2 regions of the Chromobacterium fluminis genome follow, and region 2 is predicted to be linked to the other one. Evidence: riboswitches for the same ligand, from Rfam matches in the RefSeq annotation. Region 2 holds a riboswitch; the other holds the start of a gene.

Region 1 (5,090 bases), on a different contig from region 2:
CCGCAGCCCGACGGTCCCAGCAGAGCCAGGGTCTCCCCGGCCGCCACTTCCAGCGACACGCCGTCCGCCGCCACTCTCGCGCCGAAACGCTTTTCAATCCCTCTGAGCTCAAGCACGCCCATCTCCTTTCTCCGGCTCGCCCGGCCGCGCCGCGCCGCTTTCAATCACGGCGAACGCCAGCGTCGCCAGTACCATCAGCAGGCCGGACAACAACATCGCCGCGTCCGCGTTGGCCTGGCCGGGCCGACCCAGCTTTTGATAAATCAAGGTGGTCAAGGTCAGCCACTCCGGCCGGGACAGGAACAAGGTAACCGCGAACTCCCCCACCGCAGTGGCGGCGGCGAAGGCCAGCCCGCGCCGCAGAGCCGGCTGCAGCAAGGGCCAAACCACCCGCCGGAACACCCTCCAGGGGCTGGCGCCCAAGGAGCGCGCCGCCTGCGCCAGCTGTTCCGGCATGCCGTCCAACGCCGCGCCGGCAGCCTTGGCGACGAAGGGATAGGCCAACAAGACGTAGGCCGCCAACAGCATGGCCAAATCGGCGCTCCAGCTTGGATAGAGCAACAGCAGGCCAAAAGCCACGCATACCGGCGACACCACGAAAGGCAGAAACGCCAAGGCTCGCAGCCACAGCCAGCGCCCCGCCGCCAGCGCGTGGCACAAGCCCAGCAGCCCGGACAGCAATACGGTCAGCAAGGTGAAGCGCGCCGAATTGAACAAGGCCAGCCGCAGTTCCTCGTCCCACAACGCGGCCAGCCCGTCGAGCGCGGACAGCGCTTTCCACAGCACCGCCAGCAAGGGCAAGCCGGCGAAGATCAACAGGATGGCGAGGGCCGCCGCCAGCCAGGCGCGGTCCGTCCATGTCCGCGCGGGCGCGGGGAGCAGCGGCTCGCAGCGCGTCGGCACGCCCAAACGCGCTTCCAGCCAGGCGTAGACCGCGGCGACGCCGCCGGCCACCAGCAGGCTCAACAAGGCCAGCGCGCCGGCGTCGGCCAGGTTCAGCTCATACGCCACCAGCGTGTAGATCTCGACCTCCACCGTGGCGTAACGCTGGCCGCCCAGCAACAAGGCCAGACCGAAGCCGGAGAAACAGTAGAGAAAGACCAGGCATAGATTGGGCAACAGCCAAGGCAGCGCCGCCGGCCATTCCACGCGCCAGAACGCGCGCCAGCGGCCCGCACCCAAGCTGCGAGCCGCAGCCAACCTGCTGGCGGGCACCTGGGCGAAGCCATCGGCGGCGGAGCGAATCACCAGCGGCAGATTGAAGAACAGATTGCCGTACAGCAACAGCCAGGGCGAGTCCTGCAGGTTTAGCCCGCTCAAACCCCGCGGGCCGAACAGCGCCAGCACCCCGACGCCGGCGACCAGGGTGGGCATCACAAAAGGCAACATCAGCAGGCGCAGCACCAGGCCGCGTCCGGCGAAACGGAATCGAGCCAGCGCCCACGCCGCCGGCACGCCTAGCAACAAGGCCAGCGCGCAAGTCGCCACGCCCTGCAATACCGACCACAACATGCGCCAACGCAGATAGGGATCGTTCAGCAAATCGAAGGACAGCGGCTCTCCGCCCTCCTGCAACAAGCGCGCCAACGGCAAGGCGGACATGGCCAGCAAAAACAGCAAAGGGGGCGCCGCCAGCAATAGGCGGCTCCTACGGCTCAACATCAAGACGGCGTTCCCTTCAACGGCCAGCAGGCGGTCAGCACATCCTCCACCCCGTCTTCGTCCTCGCTTTGACCCGCCTTGGCGAAGCCCAGATCCGCGGCCAAACGTTGTGAAGGCAGGTTGTCCGGCGCGATGGACAGCACCAGCCGCGGCGCGCCGGCCCGGGCCGCCCAGGCGCCCATCGCCAGTACCGCTTCGCGGGCGTAGCCTTGGCGGCGATAAGCCGGGTAAATCGTGTAACCCAGCTCCACATCGCCGTAGTCGCCCAGATAAGGATGGCCCGGCAAGGAGTGGAAGTTGGCGTGGCCGACCATCGTCAGATCATCCCGGCGCAGCAAGGCGCGCACCGACCAGGGCGCGTAGTCGGGCTGGCGCTCGATGTCGTCCAGCCGCATGCTCATCAAGTCCTGCTCGTCCAACCATTCCGCCGCCAGCGGCGCGCCCAGCAGCTCGGCTGCCGTTTCCGGTTGGCCGGCCAGGCACAGCCACAGCGTCTGCGGGTCCAGATGGCGCAGCAACAGCCGCGGCGTTTCGATGTCCGGAATCATTGCCCGCCCTTCAACACTACCCGAGTCCAGCGCGACACCCATTGGCGGGAGCGCTCGGCGATCGCCTTGCTGTCCGGGGTGTCGTGCGCGGCCGGCTGCTCGGCGAAGCGGTAAACCGGGTCCAAGGCCACTTTGTCCATCACCGGATACATCCACATCGTGGTGGTCACATCCTTCTGCACCGCCTCGGAGCGCAGGAAGGCGATGAATTTCTCGCCCAGCGCCGCCTCCTTGCCGCCCTTGACCAGGGCCGCGCCCTCCACCTGACGGAACACGCCGCCTTTCAAGGGCAGATTGCCGGTGGGCGCATCGCTCAGTTTCTGCTTGCTGTAGAACACCTCGGCGGCCGGACTGGTAGCGTAGCTGACCACCAGCGGACGACTGCCGCCGTTCTTGGAGAAATCGGTGTAGTAGGACTCGCTCCAACCCTTGCTGACCTTCAGCCCGTTGTCGCGCAAACGGCCCCAGAAAGCGAAGGCTTTGTCCTCTCCCATCGCGGCGACGGTGGACAACATGAAGGCGAGGCCCGGGCTGGAGGTGGCCGGATTTTGCACCACCAGCAGGTTCTTGTAGGCCGGCTTGGTCAAATCCTCCAGCGTCTTGGGCAAGGCCAGTTGACGCTGAGCGAACCAGGCCTTGTCGTAATTGAGCATGACGTAGCCGTAATCTATGCTGACCGCGCCCGGCAAAGCGGCCTTGCCGCCTTGAGCCAGCGCCGCCGGCACCGGCGCCAGCACGCCGGCCTGCTGAGCTTTGCCGATCAGGCTGTTGTCGATGCCGAACACCACATCGGCGATGGGGTTGGCCCGGGTCAGGATCAGCTTGTTCAGCATCTCGCCGGCGTCTCCGGCCTTGATGATGGACACCTTGGCGCCGTTCTGCTTTTCAAACTCCGCAAGCAAAGGCTTGGACACCGTGAACGAGCTGTGCGACAGCACACGCAATTCGGCCGCTGACGCGGCCAGACTGACCGTCGCCAGCGTGACGGCGATTAAAGAGGGAAAACACTTCATGGACATCTCCGTACACAATGACAATTGGCCGGAGCAAGCGGAATGCGGGCAGCGCCCGCGCATCACGCTCCCTCCGCTGGCATGATCCAGATCAGGTTGCAGGGTATTTTCTCAGCCCGCGCCGCGGGCACCCCTGGTGACAGCGCGCCAGTATACCGCAGCGGCCGCGCGCTGACAGCCAACACTCTTTAACAGAGTCTGCCGGCGGCTTAACACGCCGATGACAAGCGCCTTCTAAGCTGAATGTGCTTGCGCCCGCTCCGGGCGCGCCGGGAGACCCTGCTTGAACCCCTTGCAAATCCTTTGCCGGCCGCTGACAAAAGCGGCGAACGCCATCCACGTCGCCGCCAAGGCCGGACTCTTGCTGGCCGTTCTCGGCTTGCCCGCGCTGGCCCAGGCCGGCATCGGCATCGCCGGCGCGCGCCACTTGCTGTCTCGCACCGGCTTCGGCGCCAACCCGGCGCAAATCACCGTGTACGCGCCGCTGAGCAAAGAAGCCGCGGTGGACCGGCTGCTGGCCAATACCCAGGCTAGCGCCGCCACGCCGCCGCCGGCCTGGGTGGACGAAGCCTTCGAGCGGCCGGGACAGCCCAATCTCAGCGAAGAAGAGAAAAAGGCCTTGCAAAAGCGGCGCGCCGAGCACGCGGTGGAACTACGCGGCTGGTGGCTGAACGAGATGCGCTACACCACATCGCCGCTCAGCGAAAAAATGACTCTGTTCTGGCACAACCACTTTGTCTCCGCGCTGGACAAGGTGCGCTCGCCGCAATTGATGTACCAGCAAAACCTGCTGCTGCGCCACTACGCGCTGGGCAATTTCGGCGACATGCTGCACGCCGTCGCGCGCGATCCGGCAATGATGCGCTACCTGGACACCGCCAATAACCGCAAGGGTCAGCCCAATGAAAACTTCGCGCGCGAAGTGATGGAACTGTTCACCTTGGGCGAAGGCCATTACAGCGAGCAGGACATCCGCGAGGCCGCCCGCGCCTTCACCGGCTGGGGGCTGGATCGCGACGAGCGCTTCGTCAACCGCCCGCGCTTGCACGACGACGGCGACAAACTGATCTTCGGCCAGCGGGGCAATTTCGACGGCGACGCCGTGTTGGACCTGCTCTTGCGACAGCCGGCCACCGCCGAGTTCATCACCGCCAAACTGTGGAAGGCTTTCGTCTCGCCCAAGCCGGACCCCGCCGCGGTTAAGCGGCTAGCCGGCGGCTTCCGCAACAGCCGCTACGAAATCAAACCCCTGCTGCGCGCCTTGCTACTGAGCCCGCAGTTCTGGAGCAGCCAGGGCCAGCTGGTGAAATCGCCGCTGGAGCTGACCATCGGCACCTTGGTCACCTTCAATCTCAGCCCACCGGACTGGCGCGCGCTGGCCGGTCTCAATCGCCAGCTGGGCCAGGATGTGTTCGCGCCGCCCAACGTCAAGGGCTGGCCGGGCGGCGAGGCCTGGATCAACAGCGCCACCCTGCTGAGCCGCAAACGGTTTCTGGACCGCATCGCCCGCGACGCCGCGCCTGCGCGCAACGCCTTTGCGCTGCCGGACGGCGGCATGGATGAAATGAAAGGCCGCGAGGCCCGCATCAATCGACTGGCTGCAGCCGGCCTGCGTTCGCTCAAACTACAGCCGGACGAATGGAGCTCCGTCTACCAAATCGGCAGCGCTCAAGACGCCGCCAAGTTCTTGCTGGCGCTGCCGCCGGCCAACCCTATGCCCGAATCCCTCAGCGGCGCGCAAGCCATCGCCCCGCTGTTGCTGGACCCGGTATACCAAGTCCATTGAAAGGTTCCGCCATGTTCCAGCGACGGCAATTTCTCAAAGCCATGGCCGGCGGCCTGATGGTGTCCGTGCTGCCCAATCTGA
Region 2 (5,090 bases):
GCGGTCATCGGCACATAGCGCAGCAAGACCCCGGCGTGGATGGTGAAGTAATCGACGCCCTGCTCGGCCTGTTCAATCAGCGTATCGCGGAAGATCTCCCAGTTCAGGTCCTCGGCCTTGCCGCCCACTTTTTCCAGCGCCTGATAAATGGGCACCGTGCCGATGGGCACCGGCGAATTACGGATGATCCATTCACGGGTTTCATGAATGTTCTTGCCGGTGGACAGATCCATGATGGTGTCCGCGCCCCATCGTATGCCCCAAGTCATCTTATCCACTTCTTCGCTGATCGAAGACGTTACCGCGCTATTGCCGATGTTGCCGTTGATTTTGACCAGGAAGTTGCGCCCTATGATCATGGGCTCGGATTCGGGGTGATTGATGTTGGCCGGCAGAATGGCGCGGCCGGCGGCGATCTCGGCGCGCACGAATTCCGGCGTGATCTCCTCCGGCAGCGCCGCGCCGTAAGCCTGGCCCGGGTGCTGGCGCGTCATCAATTCCGCCAGCCGGCTGTTCTTGCCGCCAGCTTCGCGCAGCGCGTCCAGATATTCGCGACGCCGCAGGTTCTCGCGGATGGCGACGAACTCCATTTCCGGCGTGACGATGCCGCGGCGCGCGTAATGCATCTGGCTGACATTGCGGCCCGGCAGCGCCCGCCGCGGCTGGCGCGTCAGGTTGAAACGCAGCTCGGCCAGCTTGGGGTCGGCCTCGCGGGCGCGACCGTATTCGCTGGACAAGCCGGCAAGCTGCTCGCAATCGCCGCGCTCGGCGATCCAGCCGGCGCGCAGCGGCGCCAGCCCGCTCTGGATATCGATGCGCGCGTCCGGGTCGGTATACGGGCCGCTGGTGTCGTAGACGGTGATGGGGGGGTTGGCCTCGCCACCGAACTGGGTGGGCGTGTCGCTCTGGCTGATCTCGCGCATGGGCACGCGGATGTCCGGCCGGCTGCCGGCGACGTGGATCTTGCGGGAATTGGGCAAGGGCTGGATGGCGGCGGTGTCCACCACCATGGCTTGATTGGGTGTTGCGGGCGCGTTCATCGGGCGGTTCTCCTGGTCGATGAATGGCGCAAGGAGCGGGCCGCCGCTTGGGCGGGCTGCGAATCAGTCCGACAAGACCGGGCCAAAAGCAGCTTACGCTTCCCTACGCCGGTATTATCCGGGTCAGGTTCCAAGGGTGTTTCTCACCCGCGCAACAATCTTTAACGATTATCCTATCCTTTCAAGGATATGGATCATCTTGCCGACCGTCGCGCAGGACCCCTAGCGATGCTGTGAAGGTACGGCAAATGTGGGATAATCGCAAGTTATCGTCATGACACGCCGCCGCGTTTTTCTTGCGGCGACAAGCCCCTCCGGAGTGAGCTGATGGATTTTGAGAATGCCCGTTTCAACATGGTCGAGCAGCAGATTCGTCCGTGGGACGTACTTGACACTAATGTGCTGGACCTGCTGTTTCACGTGAAACGCGAACAGTTCGTCGCCGCGGACAAACGCAGCCTGGCCTTTGTCGACACCGAGTTGCCGCTGCCCAACGGCAGCTTCATGCTGCAGCCCAAAATGGAAGCGCGCCTGGCTCAGGACGCCGCCGTCCAGCCCCAGGACAAAATCCTGGAAATCGGCACCGGCAGCGGTTATCTGACCGCCTTGCTGGCCAAGCTGGGCCAACATGTTTACAGCGTGGAAATCGACCCCGCCCAGCGTGAAACCGCGGCGGCCAACCTGAAGCAAGCCGGCATCGCCAATGTGACTCTGGTGGAAGGCGACGGCGTGCTGGGCCTGCCGCAACAAGCGCCGTTCGACGTGATCGTGGTCGGCGGTTCGCTGCCGGTAGTGCCGCAGGAACTGAAAGACCAGTTGGCCGTGGGCGGCCGCCTGATCATGGTGGCGGGCGATCTGCCGGTGATGACCTGCAAGCTGATCAAGCGCGAAACCGAAGCCAGCTTCAGCGAAACCGGTCTGTTCGAAACCTGTATCGCCCGCCTGGCCAAGGCGGAAGCGGTGGAACCGGAACGCTTCGCGTTTTGATGGTTCAGGAAATCCGCGCCCGCGATCTGGCGGCGGCGCTGGCCGACACCGCCGCGGAGTCCCCGGTGCTGCTGGATGTGCGCGAAGCGTGGGAAGTGCAGCTGTGCATGATTCCCGGCTCGTTGCACATCCCGATGAACCTGATCCCGCTGCGCATGAGCGAGCTGCCGGACGCGCCCATCGTGGTGATCTGCCACCATGGCGTGCGCAGCGCGCATGTGGCGCGCTTTCTGCTGGACGCCGGCTTCGAACAGGTGCTGAGCCTGGCCGGCGGCGTGGAAGCCTGGGCCGCGGAAGTGGACCCGCAAATGGCGCGTTACTGATACGTTCTCCATCAGCGCGCATCGCCAGCCGTTCCTGCGGGAACGGCTTTTTCATGGAACGAAACCGGCTTGCCGGATTCCAATCCTCCTCACGATAGCAAGAGTCGTAATCTTCCATGCAAGCATTGTCTTACCTGTCTCCCGCCCTGGCCCGCGTTCATCCGGCTTGGGAGCAAGTGCTGTCAACGCCGGCCATTCAACAGCAACTGGCCGGCATCGATCGGGAACTGCAAGCTCAGCAAGCGCAGGGCAAAGTCCTCTTCCCGCCTGCGCCCTTGACCTTCAACGCGCTGACCTTCACCGCGCCGGCCGATGTCCGCGTAGTGATACTGGGGCAAGATCCCTACCATGGCGACGGCGAGGCGATGGGCCTGTCGTTTTCCGTGCCGCCCGGCGTGCGGGTGCCGCCCAGCTTGCGCAATCTGTACAAGGAGCTGGCGGCGGATCTGGGCTGCGGCGTGCCCAATAGCGGCGACCTGACCCACTGGGCGCAACAAGGCGTGCTGCTGCTCAACAGCGTATTCACGGTAGAGCGGGACAAGGCCGGCAGCCACGCCAAACTGGGCTGGCAAATGGTCAGCGACGCACTGATCGACGCCGTCAACGCGCAAAGCGCCGGCTGCGTGTTCCTGCTGTGGGGTAATTGGGCCAAAACCAAGGCCGAACGCATCGACGCCAGCCGCCACCTGGTGCTGGACGCCGCGCATCCCTCGCCGCTGTCCGCCAGCCGGGGCTTCCACGGCTGCCGCCATTTTTCGCAAGTCAACGCCTGGCTGTTGTCGCGCGGCCGGGGCGCCGTCGAGTGGGGCGCCTCGGCGTCGCAGAACAATCTGTTCTGACCCAGAATACGGGCAGGCGTCCCCGTTCCTGCCCGTTTGACTCTTTTCCGCCGCGCCGGCATGGCCTAAGCTAGGGCTCCCGCCTCTATCCCGTGTTAGCACCGTGGAAATTCTCGTCCTGCTGTGTCTGATTCTGCTCAATGGCCTGTTCGCCATGGCGGAAATCGCCATCGTTTCTTCCCGCAAGGTCCGCCTGCTGCAACGCGCGGACGACGGCCAACGCGGCGCGCAAGCCGCGCTGAAACTGGCCAACGACCCCAGCCGCTTCCTGTCCACGGTGCAGATAGGCATCACCTCGATCAGCATCCTGTCCGGCGTTTACGGCGAGGCCGCGCTGTCCGAACAACTGCGCCGGGCGATGCAGGACTATCCCCTGCTGGAGCCCTACAGCAAGCCGCTGTCGGTGGCGCTGATGGTGTTCATCATCACCCTGCTGTCGCTGATCTTCGGCGAACTGGTGCCCAAGCGGCTGGCGCTGCTCAACCCGGAAGCGGTGGCCACCACGCTGGCGCGGCCCATGCTACTGCTGTCGCGGCTCAGCGCGCCGCTGGTCCAGGCCCTGAGCCGCTGCACCGACGGTCTGCTGCGGCTCTTAGGCGCCAAGAAGAGCAGCGACCCGTCCATCACCGAGGAGGAAATCCGGGTGCTGATGGAACAAGGCGCGGACGAAGGGGTGTTTGACCGCGCCGAACAGGAGCTGGTGGCCAATATCTTCCGCCTGGACAACCGCAAGGTGGCGGCGGCCATGACGCCGCGCAAGGACATCGTGGCGCTGGATCTGGAAGATGCGCCCGAATTGAACCACCGCCTGCTGCAAAACCACCATTTCAACCATTTCCCGGTGTGCCGCGGCAGCATCGAGCAAATCGTCGGCGTGCTGCACGCCAAACGCGTGCTGGACCGCATGCTGGCCGGGGAACAAGCCGACGTCGCCGCCGAACTGTCCCAGCCGCTCTACGTGCCCGCCAAGATCACCTTGATGCAGCTGCTGGAGCAGTTCAAGCAAACCCGCCATCATATGGCGCTGGTGGTGGACGAATACGGCGAGCTGGAAGGCCTGGTGACAATGAACGACGTGCTGGAAGCCATCGTCGGCGATATGCCGGCGATCAGCGCTGAAAACGACGACATCGCCCAGCGAGAGGACGGCAGCTGGCTGATAGACGGCATGCTGTCGCTGGACCGCTTCAAGGAGTTTTTCGACATAGACGAGGCACTGCCGGGCGAAGCCGGCGGCAATATCCACACCCTGGGCGGCATGGTGATGTTCCAGCTGGGCCGGGTGCCCAGCGTCACCGACCGTTTCGACTGGAACGGCTTCGGCTTTGAAGTGGTGGACATGGACAAGACCCGGGTAGACAAGATCCTCCTCACCCGACTGCCGACGCGGCCGGCGGCGCTGCCGGCCGACGACGGCATTTAGAACCTGTTTACGATCTCGCGAGCCAGAGCGAGACAAGACGAAAAGCGCTGAGAAAGCGGAATGCACAGGTGGTAGGCGAGCATTCTTAAGCGCTCAGTCCAGCAAGCGCCCGCATACCGTGCTGCGACGGCTGCCGCTAGCGCGGCGTTCCCAATCGTCGAAGCAGGCCAGTTCGATGAAACCCGCCTTGCGCATCATGCCGCCGGACGCGGCGTTTTCCTCGTGGCGGTCCGCCGTCACCCAGCGCGCGCCGCGCGCGGCCAGATCCTCGCAAGCCTGTCGCAACAACAAGCTGCCCAGCCCCTGCCCGGCCTGATCGCGCCGCACCACCGCCTCCATGATGTAGCCGGCGGCGTCCGCCGCCACGTCGGCCGGCCGGTGTTGGGGAAAAGCGTCGTGCAGCCGATACAGGATGGCGGCGCCCAGCAGGCCGTCTCGCTCGAACAAGGCCGCCCAGGCTTCGCCGGCAGCCACCTGG

Evidence for each region. A riboswitch is a leader RNA that binds a small molecule or an ion and turns the genes downstream of it on or off. The one in region 2 is predicted to bind thiamine pyrophosphate.
Region 1: linked by a shared signal. The riboswitch ahead of HA052_RS22345 (thiamine ABC transporter substrate-binding protein) and the one ahead of thiC (phosphomethylpyrimidine synthase ThiC) in region 2 are both predicted to bind thiamine pyrophosphate.

What each region holds. Positions count from the first base shown of each region.
Region 1 covers NZ_JAAOMA010000046.1:2,910-7,999, reverse strand. Annotated here, with positions in the region: gene HA052_RS22360 (ATP-binding cassette domain-containing protein) at 1-116, opposite strand, end outside; gene HA052_RS22355 (ABC transporter permease) at 109-1,662, opposite strand; gene HA052_RS22350 (GNAT family N-acetyltransferase) at 1,662-2,210, opposite strand; gene HA052_RS22345 (thiamine ABC transporter substrate-binding protein) at 2,207-3,223, opposite strand; TPP riboswitch at 3,274-3,368, opposite strand; gene HA052_RS22340 (DUF1800 domain-containing protein) at 3,507-5,009, shown strand; gene HA052_RS27445 (DUF1501 domain-containing protein) at 5,021-5,090, shown strand, end outside.
Region 2 covers NZ_JAAOMA010000009.1:125,894-130,983, forward strand. Annotated here, with positions in the region: gene thiC (phosphomethylpyrimidine synthase ThiC) at 1-1,040, opposite strand, end outside; TPP riboswitch at 1,124-1,274, opposite strand; gene HA052_RS08760 (protein-L-isoaspartate O-methyltransferase family protein) at 1,368-2,027, shown strand; gene HA052_RS08765 (rhodanese-like domain-containing protein) at 2,027-2,350, shown strand; gene HA052_RS08770 (uracil-DNA glycosylase) at 2,467-3,189, shown strand; gene HA052_RS08775 (CNNM domain-containing protein) at 3,293-4,612, shown strand; gene HA052_RS08780 (GNAT family N-acetyltransferase) at 4,706-5,090, opposite strand, start outside.